2 linked regions of the Teredinibacter purpureus genome follow. The protein of the gene in region 2 interacts with the protein of the main gene of each other region in a pairwise test. Links are inferred from orthologs where the notes say so. Each region holds a gene or a part of one and is shown on either strand. Other genes may lie near its edges. The genes, in order: dnaE and dnaQ.

Region 1 (6,996 bases), 820 kb from region 2 along the record:
CGACCTTTGCAGCTAAATTGAGCGGAAAACGTGCAGAAAGCCCTTCTAAACGGGCGGGTCTGTCATTAAAGGTGGGCAAGTTTACCACCTGTTTGCCGTGATCATAAAGTCTAATTGCAGCGGTTTATTAACTATGCGTGTGCCCTAAATCACGCACTGATAAACCCATTATCGATTTCGCTCATTCGTTAATCGGTATTTTAATGGTACACGAGCTCTACATTGCTATGCCCATAGAGTATCCGTAAATCCTCCATTAACTCGTCCGTTGGCGCTACAGACCAACAATCGGCCAGAGTATAGCGTGCACCCAAGCTAGCCTTTTGGTATTCGACCCACAAAGTACACGCACCCTTTCTATGCCCTGCCAATACTTTTTGCAGCTGCTGGGCGTAGTTCAGCGGTAGACTTTCACTGTTAAATGCCAACTTTATTGCCCGTACACAGGCCTGACGAGCATCGGTTAGGTCAGACACTTTGTCTGCTCGCATTTTTAAACCGCCGCTGTAGTCGTCATTGCTAACCTGTCCTTCGACGACCAGCATTGCGTCTTTAACCAGTTTGTCCCTATATTCGTTGTAGGTGTCTGCAAATACAGCGATCTCTAAACGACCGGTTCTATCGTCTAAAGTAATGAACGCCATGGTATCACCACGTTTGGTTTTCATAACCCGAAACGCAACGACTAACCCAGCCACTGTTTGTTTGCCTTTATCCCCTTTTAACTGTGCGATACGGGAGGATACAAAGTTAGACAGTTCTTGCTCGTATTCATCAATAGGGTGACCAGTAAGGTATAGGCCGAGGGTTTCTTTTTCGCCGTTTAGGCGGTCTTTAATACTCCAGCGACGCACACGGTGAAAATCTTGATAAACTGACTTGTTGTCATCGCCACTTGGCACGACCTCTCCGAATAGGTCACTCATCCCAGCACTGGCATTGGCCGATTTTTGTTCTGCAGCTTTAACCGCCTCCGCTATGGCAACATACATAACGGCTCGGTCGTAATCGATATCCAGACCTGGGCCAATTTTGTCGAAAGCGCCACTGCGCACTAAGGCTTCAAGGGCTCGCTTGTTAACTTTACGCCCGTCTACTCGAGCGCAAAAATCAAATAAATCTGTGAACGGGCCATTTGCTCGAGCGTCTATAATATTCTCGACAGGGCCTTCTCCTAAGCCTTTTATCGCGCCTAAACCATAAATAATATTGTCGTCGTCATCGACCGTAAACTGAAATTCTCCATTATTGACGTCCGGCGGCAATAACGGCATTTTCATGTTGCGGCATTCTTCAATGAAGGTCACAACCTTGTCAGTTTTGTCCATATCCGACGACATGGTGGCAGCCATAAAATGTGCAGGGTAATGCGCTTTTAGCCACGCCGTTTGATAAGACACCAAAGCATATGCTGCCGAATGCGATTTGTTAAATCCGTAACCCGCAAACTTCTCAACAAGGTCGAAAATTTTAATCGCTAGCGTTGGATCAATACCCAAACTCTTGGCGCCGTTCTCAAAACTTTCGCGCTGTTTGGCCATTTCCTCTGGCTTCTTTTTACCCATTGCACGACGCAGTAAATCTGCACCACCAAGACTATAACCGGCGAGCACTTGGGCAATTTGCATCACTTGTTCTTGATACACGATAACGCCATAAGTCGGCTCTAAAATTGGCTTAAGGCTGTCATGCTGATAGGTGGCATCGGGGTAAGCCACTTTTGCGCGGCCGTGCTTACGATTAATAAAATCGTCAACCATGCCAGACTGCAAGGGGCCGGGACGAAACAGCGCCACAAGTGCGATCATTTCTTCGAGGGTATCGGGTTGTAACCGCTTAATAAGATCTTTCATGCCGCGTGATTCTAACTGGAATACAGCGGTAGTCTCCGCGCGCTTGAGCATGGCGAATGTCTGGGCGTCGTCGAGCGGTATGGTGGTGATATCCAGCGGCAGCTCACCAAGGGTCTCTCGGCGGCAATCAATCATTTTTATCGCCCAGTCAATAATCGTGAGCGTGCGTAAGCCAAGGAAGTCGAACTTAACAAGGCCCGCATCTTCTACGTCATTTTTGTCAAACTGGGTAACCAAACCGCTACCGGTTTCGTCACAGTATAAGGGTGCAAAATCAACGAGCTTCGTTGGTGCTATCACCACACCACCCGCATGTTTACCAACGTTTCGAGTAACGCCTTCTAGCTGTAAGGCGACATCCCAAATTTCTTGTCCATCACCGTCGTTTTTTAAAAATTCCTGTAAAATGTCTTCTTGTTCATACGCTTTGGTAAGCGTCATACCTACATCAGGAGGAATCATTTTGGAAAGTTTGTCGGCTAAACCGTACGATTTTCCTTGAACACGCGCAACATCTCGCACCACTGCTTTAGCGGCCATAGTACCAAAAGTGATGATCTGAGAAACCGCATCTCTCCCGTAATTGTCAGCCACGTAGCCGATAACTTTGTCACGATCTTCCATACAAAAATCGATATCAAAATCCGGCATCGATACTCGCTCAGGGTTCAAAAACCGCTCGAAAAGGAGATCGTACTGTAAGGGGTCTAGATCGGTAATGTCGAGCACGTAAGCGACCAGGGAACCCGCACCAGAACCACGCCCAGGCCCAACGGGAATTTTATGGTCTTTCGCCCACTGAATAAAATCCATTACGATAAGAAAGTAACCAGGGAAACCCATCTGGATTATGATGTCTAATTCAAATTTCAAACGGTCGAGGTAATCTTGCTTTCGAACGTTGTAGTCGCTAGCCTCTACATCAAGAATTTTTAGAAGACGTTTATCTAGGCCGTCGTAACTAATCTTGGCGAAGTATTCATTTTCTGTTAACCCGTCAGGAATCGGATATTCAGGCAGGTAATACTTGCCGAGCTCAATTTCGAGGTTACAACGTTTTGCGAGTTCTAAGGTATTTTCTAACGCTTCGGGAATATCTGAGAAAAGCTCAGCCATTTCTGACGCCGTTCGAAAATATTGCTGATCACTATATTTTCGTTCACGACGAGGGTCATCCAGCGCCCTACCTTCACCAATGCACACTCGCGCCTCGTGCACTTCATGTTGGGATGAGTCGAGAAAACGAACGTCGTTGGTAGCAACAACCGGACAGCCGACATCTGAGGCGAGGTCGACAGCACGATGTAAGTATAATTCGTCGTGCTCACGCCCTGTACGTTGTAACTCTATATAAAAGGCATCTGGAAAAATCGCCATCCATGCCAATAATTGTGTTTTTGCCTCTTCAAGCTTTCCTGTCACTAACAACTGGCCAATATCACCAAATTTCGCTCCCGAAAGCGCTATAACGCCCGATGAATGTTCTTTTAACCATTCCGGATCGAGATAGGGTTCTCCATGGTATTGACCTTCCTGATAGGAGCGAGAAATCAGTGCGGTTATGTTTTTATAACCTTCGACATTACGCGCAAACAAGGTAATGAGGGGTGGACGAATATCGTCATCGCTACTGTGTAGACGAAAATCGCAACCACATATAGGTTTTACCCCAGCACCTTGTGCCGCTCGGTAAAACTTCAATAAACCAAAAAAATTATGTAAATCACTTATGCCACACGCCGGCATCCCTTCGCTGACCACCCGTGCCAAAAGCGGTTTCACGCGAACAATACTGTCGACTAATGAAAATTCCGTGCGAACACGTAAATGTACAAATTTTACACTCATAAAATAGGAAGACTTAGCTATAGAGGGAGGGCCTGCAATATTACTACAAAGCATCGAACTAAAACGCTCTAGTGACCGTTAACTTTGCGTGGCGTCACGTCATTCAACGCCAATTATTACCGGTAAGACTAGTACCTCGTGACCATAAATGCTTCTGAAAGTTACCTGAAAGAGGGAAAAGCAGTCTATTACCACCCCTTAATCTCCAAGCATGCTACGAAAAAAATAGAAGCCCAATGTAAAAAAGCGCATCTTGCGATGCGCTTCGTGAGTGTTAATATTCAACCCTTGGGTCGCTATTTCAATCGTTTACATACGATAGGTCACACCTAATACCAATCGTCGCTCTTGGTTGACATACTGAGACGGTAGCTGTTTCCATCCCATGTACGCATTTTGATCTTCTTCTGTTAAGTTGATACCTTCAACCGTAACCGATAGATTATCTAATACGTTGTACGTCAATTGCGCGTCCCACTGACCATAGGCATCAAATTTCTCAGTCAGAGTGTAGGGCGAATTCGCAACACCACTATTGGCTCTATCAGGCGAAACAAAGTCATCACGCCAAGAATAGGCAAGACGTGCACTCATCATTTCTGTTTCATAGAAAGCCATTAGGTTGTATGCGTTCTCAGAGACTCCAGGTAAGCCGTAGTTCTGATCGGAATCAGTTGAGGATGTCGTATTTGAGGCCGAATAGGTGTAGTTAAACGACGCGCCAAACCCATTATCCCAGGCTTGCTGAATCTGGAGTTCCATTCCGTTTACACTGCCGCCGTCACCGTTTACAGGCTTGGTTACGGGTGCCGTACTGGTACCATCGTCACTCATGGGGTTACCGTCGGCTTCTGTGTGATCGACACTACCGCCTTCGATAAATGAGTCAATTGATTTGAAGAAAAGCCCACCGGATAACATACCGAGCTCGCCAAAATACCATTCGTACATTACATCAACTTGCTTGGCTCGGAAGGGGTCTAATGTTGGGTTACCATCACTTCCCCCAATGAACTGGTAGAACGTTGAGCCAGACTCATCGTTTCGTGTGAAGTTCTTCGAGAAACCTTTACCGAGATCTTGCAAGCTTGGCCGTGCAATAACTTTTGCAGCAGTTACACGCAATTTAGTATCGTCGGTGAGATCCAAGTTGTAGTTCAGACTTGGTAGAACATCCCAGTAAGTTGTTGTTTCCGTCGACGTACCCCAATCCAATAATACACCTTGGCTATTCCAGCCGTCTGATGCTATAGACCACGTAGTCGCTTCGGGGTTGTCAACGGTCGCCTTCGTCACTGAGACAGTTGTACCTACCACCCGTACACCCATGTTTAAGGTATAGGGAATATCAACGCCTTCAAAATCGAATTCAGAGTAAAACGCGTCCGTGACTTGTTCCACTTTCCAAGATTCGAAAGGCACTTGGAACCAGCTCCCTGGGGTGTTTGGCGTTAAACTCGCACGCCAGGCCTCTACACCTGAGGTAATTTGTGATGCATCGCTTACGACTAGGTCCCGTGTGTTATAGGCTCCACTTGAGTAGAAGTCCGAAACAACGGTCGACCGGCCAGGATTCTCAGCATATGTTTCCCACGGTAAGTAGCCCGGTGAGTTTCTCCAGCGCTCCCAATCGATATCAGTATCAATACCATACAGCGAAACAGACATTGGACGAGCAAGATATACAACTTCGTCGTCCTCATCCAAGGCGTACGCTTTGCCGCCAGGATCTGCAGCAAACCAATTAGGTGCAGCAGCTTCAAAAGCAGCAACCACCGCGGGATCAGTTACATCACCATCAGCGTCGGTTATATAGAGTCGCTCAAGTAGATCAAAAGACTTGGAGCCAATCGCGGCATCCATAAAGTACCCATAAGGCCCGAAAGTTTGGTTATCATCAAAACCATCGCCATTGATATCGCATGTTCTGCCGGCAGGTAACCCGCCGTTGCCGCATAGATCGTAATAAACGGCTTCGCGAATACCGACATTATTCATATTTTCGCCTGGCGCAACATTGGGGTTGAATGTTGTTGCGGAAGCAATTGATCCGTCTGAGTTGTACAACGTAGGGCTCATAGCGCCTTCTGTCTGGCTGTAATCAGACATATAACGCAACTCATCAAATTCAGTTGTTTCATTAGCGTGACGGAAACCAAATTTCATTGTCTTTAAACGGTTACCATCTATATCGATCTCAACATCGCCACGTACCGCAATATTGTCAACCTTAGCCGTCGATCCCAACGCCCAATGGGACTTATACAACAGCCCATTAACGTCCGATAAGGATTGAGTGTCCTCGAAACCAATTACCGGCATACCACCCGATGAAGAGTCATAGAAGAATACGGAGTTTACTGGAGCAGAAGGGTTACCTGCAGGGCTTGGTCCCCAACCTGTTGGGGTGCCTCCGGCATCCCCATCGGTGCCTACCCAGCGAGTCATCCGATATTGATCGAAACGAGTATCCGCATAGCCTGCGCGCTGATCAACCTCTGAAGTAGCATAGGTAATATCGCCCGATAGCGTAACCCGATCATTAGGCGTTGCATTAATTTTAAATACAAAGTTATCAGAAGTGCTTTCAAATACTTCGCCCGCAGAATTCGTTTCACCTTCGCCCATGGAAACTCGGGCACCAGTGAGAATATTGAAGTCTTGGCCAACATCAAGCAATGTTGCGTCAACAACCTCGTCTCGATCATTTAGGTTGTCATTGTTATCCCGAAACGTGTGCTTTACGGTATAGCTTTCGGCAGTAATATTTAAGTCAGAGTGAAACCAATCGAAACCAAGTGTAACGGAATCGCTAACATTCCACGCCAAGTTTAACGAAGCCCCTACACGCTCACGCTCCATTTGGTGGTCAGAAATATAGGCTAAAGCCGGTGCGACGTAATTCTCCCCAGCATTGCTAGACATAATCGGCAACGTAACTTCTTCGCCGTCACCATCAGTAGTCGTATAAGTCGACGGCATAGTTATCATGCGAACACCACGTGTATTCGCATCGTAAACATCTGTCGCAACTGTTTTTTGGTTAGCCGTTAACGAAACTATAGCGGCGAAATCATCCCACGCCTTGCCGGCAACAATAAAACCTGATGGGCTTACTTCACTCGAGGTGGAACCTTGATCAAGCTTGAGATTAGCTGCGAATAAGGTGTCTTTCAACATTAAAGGATCGCGCGTTTTTAAATTGACTACGCCCCCCATACCACCTTCGATAATTGATGCAGTAGGCGATTTATAGACTTCTAACCCGCCCAATAGCTCTGAAGGAATCCCCTCC
Region 2 (5,865 bases):
CCCAAACATTTTGCCGGTACCGGGGATAAACTGCCAAATACCCGAAGCTCGTCCGTGGGAATAGGCGAATGGATCAAAAGCGCTTTCAACGATGGGTAACAGCGCGAGCTCCATAGGTAACCCTCGGGCTTCAATTTCATCGACGATATGAAACAGGTATCGCTCGCCGCGTTTGGCCACACGGTTCATGTATTCGGGGTGCTTCGCATACCATTTTAGTTGCTGTTCTACTCGTTTATTCATCGGTTTGTCGAGTTGATAACCGAGTCTTATCCGGGCCCATAGATCCTCTGGAAGAGGTTCGGGCAGCAGGGCTATGTCTTCAGTTGAAAGCGAATCTTCGGGTTCTTCAAGTAAAAAAGGAATCGTGGGCGTTTCGTTCACGGCTTGCTCGCCGCTGACCAATTGCGGTAACGAGACATTTGCACAGCCGGAAAGCAATAGGCTCGAGAGGATGAGCGACCAGCAAGTGGCTTGAAAAAGGCGAATAGTTCGTTGAGTCAGTGCAGGCATAGGGTACGTCAAATTATCTCTTTGGTATCAATTGGCGAATAGGTGTGACCTTCGCCTTTCATATTGGTTCTATGCGCTGTGATTTTCGCAAGAAACAACGTTAAGAACTGCAGTTTACTGGTCGAGTCAGGGATTGCAAGGCCGGCCCTCTCGGTCAAAAATGATCTTTCCAAAGCCTTAAATGGGTAAAAATCGTTTGCTCGTCGGAGGCGTCTATTGAGAAATGACCTTTTACAGCGTCTACCACCTCTTGATCATTGCAGCGCATAAAAGGGTTAAGTGCTAATTCACGTGCTACGGTGGTGGGTAGGGTTATCGCGTGTTTGTTGCGCTGTTGAGCGACCCATCGGGTGTAATCTTTAACGCTGCGGTTGTTCGGCATTACCGCTTTAGCGAACGTTAAATTGGCCTGTGTATATTCATGAGTAGGGTATATGAGGGTCGATGAAGGGAGTTCCTTGATCATGTCTAATGAGTGTTTGAGTTGCTCGGCGGTGCCACCGAGTAGCCGCCCACAGCCGGCAGAAAAGAGCGTGTCACCACAAAAAAGAATAGGTTGCTCTTGGTGTAACAGTTGATAGCCGATATGTTCTTCGGTGTGACCGGGAATAGCGATTACAGCCAGTTGACCATTAGCGCAAGGTGAGATAGTTGCACCGCTAATGAGTGGGTGTGTAACCTGCGGTATGGCGTGGCTGTCGGGCCCGTAGACAGGGCATTGCGCAGCGTCTACTAATGTTTTTATGCCGTCGGTATGATCCCAGTGGTGGTGTGTCACTAGAATAGCCGTGAGCTTTCGGTTATTTTCTTGAAGAAACTGCGTGACCGGTTCGGCTAGGCCTGGGTCAATAATAATGGCATCGTTTGAGTTTTTGGGTAGCAATGCCCAGACATAGTTATCTTGAAGTATTGGTATAGCTTTTATCTCTATCATATTGATATATATAATATTTGGAGGAGTTGGTGTGATTGGTCGCGCGTTACATAAAGGTATAGTACCTTCTTTCGAAGCGCTTGTTTTCTTTTGGGGAGTGTTACATTATTGCGTCACATTCGAAAGTGCAACAAGGCAAAATGCTGAAGAATTTTATGAGAGCGCATACTAGTCTCAAGCCATTGCACCAAACCATCGGGAGTATTGCTAAGTGGTACGAAACACCCCTTGGGCAATCAATGTTGGCTGCACAACAACAGGTGTTAAGTGAAGAGCTGAGTTGTTTATTTGGTTACCACCTTATGCAGCTTAGCGTGTTGCCCAATCGGCGCCTGTCTGAGTCTAGCCGTATCAACCATTGTTTTTCTTTGTCGCCAGCGGTTGTGAATTCCTCCGATGTTAAAACCCATCTATGTGATGTCCAAGGTTTGGCCGATTTGGATGCTTTGCCACTGCCAGATGAATCAATAGATGTTACTTTGTTGCATCATGTACTGGAGTTCTCCAATAACCCCCATAAAGTGCTCAAAGAAGCCGCTAGAGTGACGGTGCCGCGTGGGCATATTGTTATATTCGGGTTCAACCCTCTGAGTATGCTGGGATTGATTCAGTTAATTGCTCAATTTTACAGCGCTAATGTTATCTGGAAACGACGAGCGTTGAGAGCGGGGCGGTTACGCGATTGGTTAGAGTTTTTGGATTTTTCCTGCGTTAGGCTTCAATATCTATCGCATAATTTACCCATTAATCACGCTCGCTATCAGGTGCACAGCCGTTTTATGTCATGTAAAACAGGTTCAACAGTGCCTTTTGGCTCGACTTTTTGCCTGATAGCGCGAAAAGATAAGGTCGGGTTAACACCCCTTAAACCCGAGTGGGATAAATCTACATTGCTGGGGGCTTCGCAAATACGTAAGCGCTCGATGAGTGCTCGAAGTAGTCGATCTGCTTTAATACTGCCGTTAAGGCGCAAAAATAAATTTCATTTAAAACGGTAATCCATTGAAAAAAGTTGAATTATTTTCCGACGGGGCCTGTAGAGGTAATCCCGGGCCTGGTGGTTGGGGCGTGTTATTACGGCACGGCGATACTGAAAAAGAACTCTACGGTGGCGAAGCTCATACCACGAATAACCGAATGGAGTTGCAGGCGGCAATTGAAGGATTAACCGCGCTCAAAGAATCCTGTGATGTCACGCTGGTGACTGATTCTCAGTATGTTCGTAAAGGCATTACCGAGTGGATAACAAATTGGAAGCGCAATAATTGGCGTAATGCGGCTAAAAAACCCGTGGTAAATAAGGATTTGTGGCAGGCTCTTGATGAACAAGCCGCAAGGCATACTGTGCAGTGGAATTGGGTAAAAGGGCACAGTGGTCATCGTGAAAATGACATTGCTGACCAGTTGGCGAATCGTGGCATTGATGAACAATAGAAAGGAATTATAACGTGCGACAAGTCGTATTGGATACAGAGACAACCGGTCTGGAGCCATCTCAAGGCCATAAGATTATTGAGATTGGTTGTGTGGAAATGGTGAACCGTAAATTAACGGGCCGACATTACCATCAATATATCAAGCCTATGCGTGAAATTGATGAAGGTGCCATTGAGGTGCACGGTATCACCAATGAAATGTTGGCAGATAAACCGGTGTTTGCTCAAATTGCGCAAGAGTTTTTAACGTTTATTGGCGATGCAGAACTCGTTATTCATAATGCTCCCTTTGATGTGGGCTTTTTGAATCATGAGCTAAAACAGATGAATCAAAATTTGGCCACTATCGAAGCGCGTTGTGGGATTTTAGATACCCTGGTCTATGCACGCCGAAAACATCCGGGGCAGAAAAATAACCTCGATGCTTTGTGTAAGCGGTACGGTGCGGACAACTCTCAGAGAGACCTGCATGGGGCTCTGCTGGATGCGGAAATTCTAGCTGACGTTTATTTGCTAATGACCGGTGGCCAAACTAATTTGGCATTAAATGCGAACCAAGTAGAGGGAAGTGATAGCGGTGAGAGTGGCGATACAATTATGCGCATGGACAATGCCCGCCGTACTTTAAAGGTCATACGTGCCAGCGATGAAGAGCTGGCACTGCATGAGTCTAAATTAGCCACCGTAGACAAAGCTTCCGGTGGCAACTGTGTATGGTTAAAACCCTAGGGTTTTAACCGGCTAGTTGAAAGACGGCAATAAAGCCTACTATCCCTAATACAAAGGTATAAGGCAGAGCCATTATTACCATGCGGCCGTATGAGAGCCTAATAAGTGGGGCTAAAGCGGAGGTTAAAAGGAATAAAAAAGCCGCTTGTCCGTTGGGGGTTGCAACACTTGGCAAGTTGGTACCGGTGTTAATGGCAACTGCTAGCAAGTCGAAGTGCTCGCGACTAATCTCGCCAGCCTCTAGAGCACTTTTAACTTCAGTAATATATACGGTAGCGACAAACACGTTGTCACTGATCATAGATAAAATACCATTTGCTGCAAAAAACATCGGCCCTTGTATATTCTGATCCAATGACAGCAGCGCATGGGTAATAGGCTGGAATAGATGTTGGTCGTGAATGACGGCAACAATAGCGAAAAACACAACAAGCAATGCCGTAAAGGGGAGCGCTTCTTCAAATGCGTGGCCGATACGGTGTTCATCAATAATACCGTTGAACGCTGTTAAGAAGACAATAATAGCAAGCCCAATGAGACCGACTTCAGCTACGTGAGTCGCGAGAGCGAGAACCAACAACAGGGCGCCTACTGCTTGAACAATAAGCTCCACCTTTTCTTTCGTGGTTCGTTTAGCCGATTCTTCCTGATCAAAGTCCATTAATATTTTTCGTACGCTCTCGGGTAATTTTGCACCGTAACCCAGCACACCAAGCTTTTCGACAAGCGCGCAAGTCATAAGGCCTGCAACCAAGGCTGGCATGGATACAGGGGCCATAACTTTGAAAAACTCGATGAAATCCCATCCCGCTTGCTGGGCAATTAGTAGGTTTTGGGGCTCACCAACCAACGTGCAAACGCCGCCTAATGCGGTACCTATGGCGCCGTGCATCACGAGACTGCGTAAGAAGGCCCTGAAGGTTTCGAGATCCTCACGATGGTGATCGTGAACATCCCCATCGTGAGAGTGGTCGTGATTACCTGTTTTATGCCCCCCAGATGCGTATCGATGATAAACAGCGTAAAACCCTACCGAGACGGCTATGAGTACGGCGGTCACGGTTAACGCATCAAGGAAGGCGGAAAGAACTGCTGAGACCACCGAAAAGAGTAGCGATAACAGTATTTTGGAGCGTATACCTAGCAATATTTTTGTGAAGACAAAAAGTAGAAGGCTCTTCATAAAGTAGATGCCTGCCACCATAAACATCAGCAGTAATATTACTTCAAAGTTAGCTTCGGTTTCATGAAAAACACTCTCTGGAGAGGTCATTCCAATCGCAACAGCTTCTATTGCAAGTAGGCCGCCCGGCTGAAGGGGGTAGCACTTAAGCGCCATAGCCAGTGTAAAAATAAACTCGAGGATGAGTACCCAACCCGCTATGAAAGGATCGAAAGCGAAGAGAAAGGGGTTAATTACGAGAAACGCTATGATTGTTTGCTTGTACCAGGTACCAGACTGACCGAGAAAATTGTCCGTTAGGGCGGCTAATGGGTTTTGTTGCATGGCGTGAATTCCTTAAATATCACAAAAATAAGGCTGATGCTGACTTTCTAACTTAACCCATTAAGAGTAGCTCATAGTATGAACGCCATTGGGAGAGTGCTAAAGGGCCAGAATAGAGGTTGTTTACTTGCGACGACTGCCCCGCTTGCGCAATGATAATATTGATTTTACATGTCCAAGCGGGCCGGTAAAATGACGGAGTTTTACTTAAAAATCAACATTTATCAGAGACTTACTGTTTGGCGTTGGGCGAATATTGATCGCCCAGTATAGAATTTGGTCCCTTAGGCGCCTTGGTTGATGTTGTGGCGTCGTTTGCAGTGTCGTACGTGTTAAGCAAGGCAATGTGACTAGATCGAGATTTTCTATTAAGGTAATTGGGTAACTCTCAGAAAATTAAAGACTTTTTAACATTAGCCATTATACTTAACTGAATTATACATCCGTATTCCGGCAAGAACCCACCCCTAGCGAGGACGTCGTATAGTGAACTCATCAACTGATGCCGTTAATTTTCAATCACTTAAATTAGTGCGTGATGAATTAGTGGCCACCATTGACGACTCGGCACGTAATTTAGAAAATTTCGTAGGGCAGCAGCAAAATAGTGAATCGTTGCAAAACTGCATAGATGGCATTCGTCAGATAGTCGGCATTTTGCGGTTAATTCAATTTCGTGGGGCTTGTTTGCTAGCCGAAGAGCTGCTGGTAACCGCTACGGATATATCCCCGGGCAATTCAGGTGC

The links.
Region 1: the proteins of dnaQ (region 2) and dnaE interact in binary tests that used the Escherichia coli proteins (3 or more experiments, as listed by UniProt). The link is inferred for Teredinibacter purpureus from one-to-one orthologs.

The regions. Positions count from the first base shown.
Region 1 is NZ_CP060092.1:4,231,412-4,238,407, forward strand. The notes cover bases 1-4,086. They hold dnaE (DNA polymerase III subunit alpha), read right to left. Parts: upstream 3,702-4,086; coding sequence 201-3,701; downstream 1-200. Other genes in these bases: H5647_RS18890 (TonB-dependent receptor domain-containing protein), read right to left, coding at 4,011-4,086. Outside these bases: more of H5647_RS18890, read right to left, coding at 4,087-6,996. UniProt on the Escherichia coli protein: DNA polymerase III is a complex, multichain enzyme responsible for most of the replicative synthesis in bacteria. This DNA polymerase also exhibits 3' to 5' exonuclease activity. The alpha chain is the DNA polymerase catalytic subunit.
Region 2 is NZ_CP060092.1:3,415,044-3,420,908, reverse strand. The notes cover bases 1,799-4,753. They hold dnaQ (DNA polymerase III subunit epsilon), read left to right. Parts: upstream 1,799-2,895; coding sequence 2,896-3,612; downstream 3,613-4,753. Other genes in these bases: nhaB (sodium/proton antiporter NhaB), read right to left, coding at 3,617-4,753; rnhA (ribonuclease HI), read left to right, coding at 2,450-2,881; H5647_RS14910 (methyltransferase domain-containing protein), read left to right, coding at 1,799-2,445. Also shown: H5647_RS14920 (lytic transglycosylase), read right to left, coding at 1-525; gloB (hydroxyacylglutathione hydrolase), read right to left, coding at 668-1,447; more of H5647_RS14910, read left to right, coding at 1,603-1,798; more of nhaB, read right to left, coding at 4,754-5,119; H5647_RS14890 (hypothetical protein), read left to right, coding at 5,606-5,865. UniProt on the Escherichia coli protein: DNA polymerase III is a complex, multichain enzyme responsible for most of the replicative synthesis in bacteria. The epsilon subunit contain the editing function and is a proofreading 3'-5' exonuclease.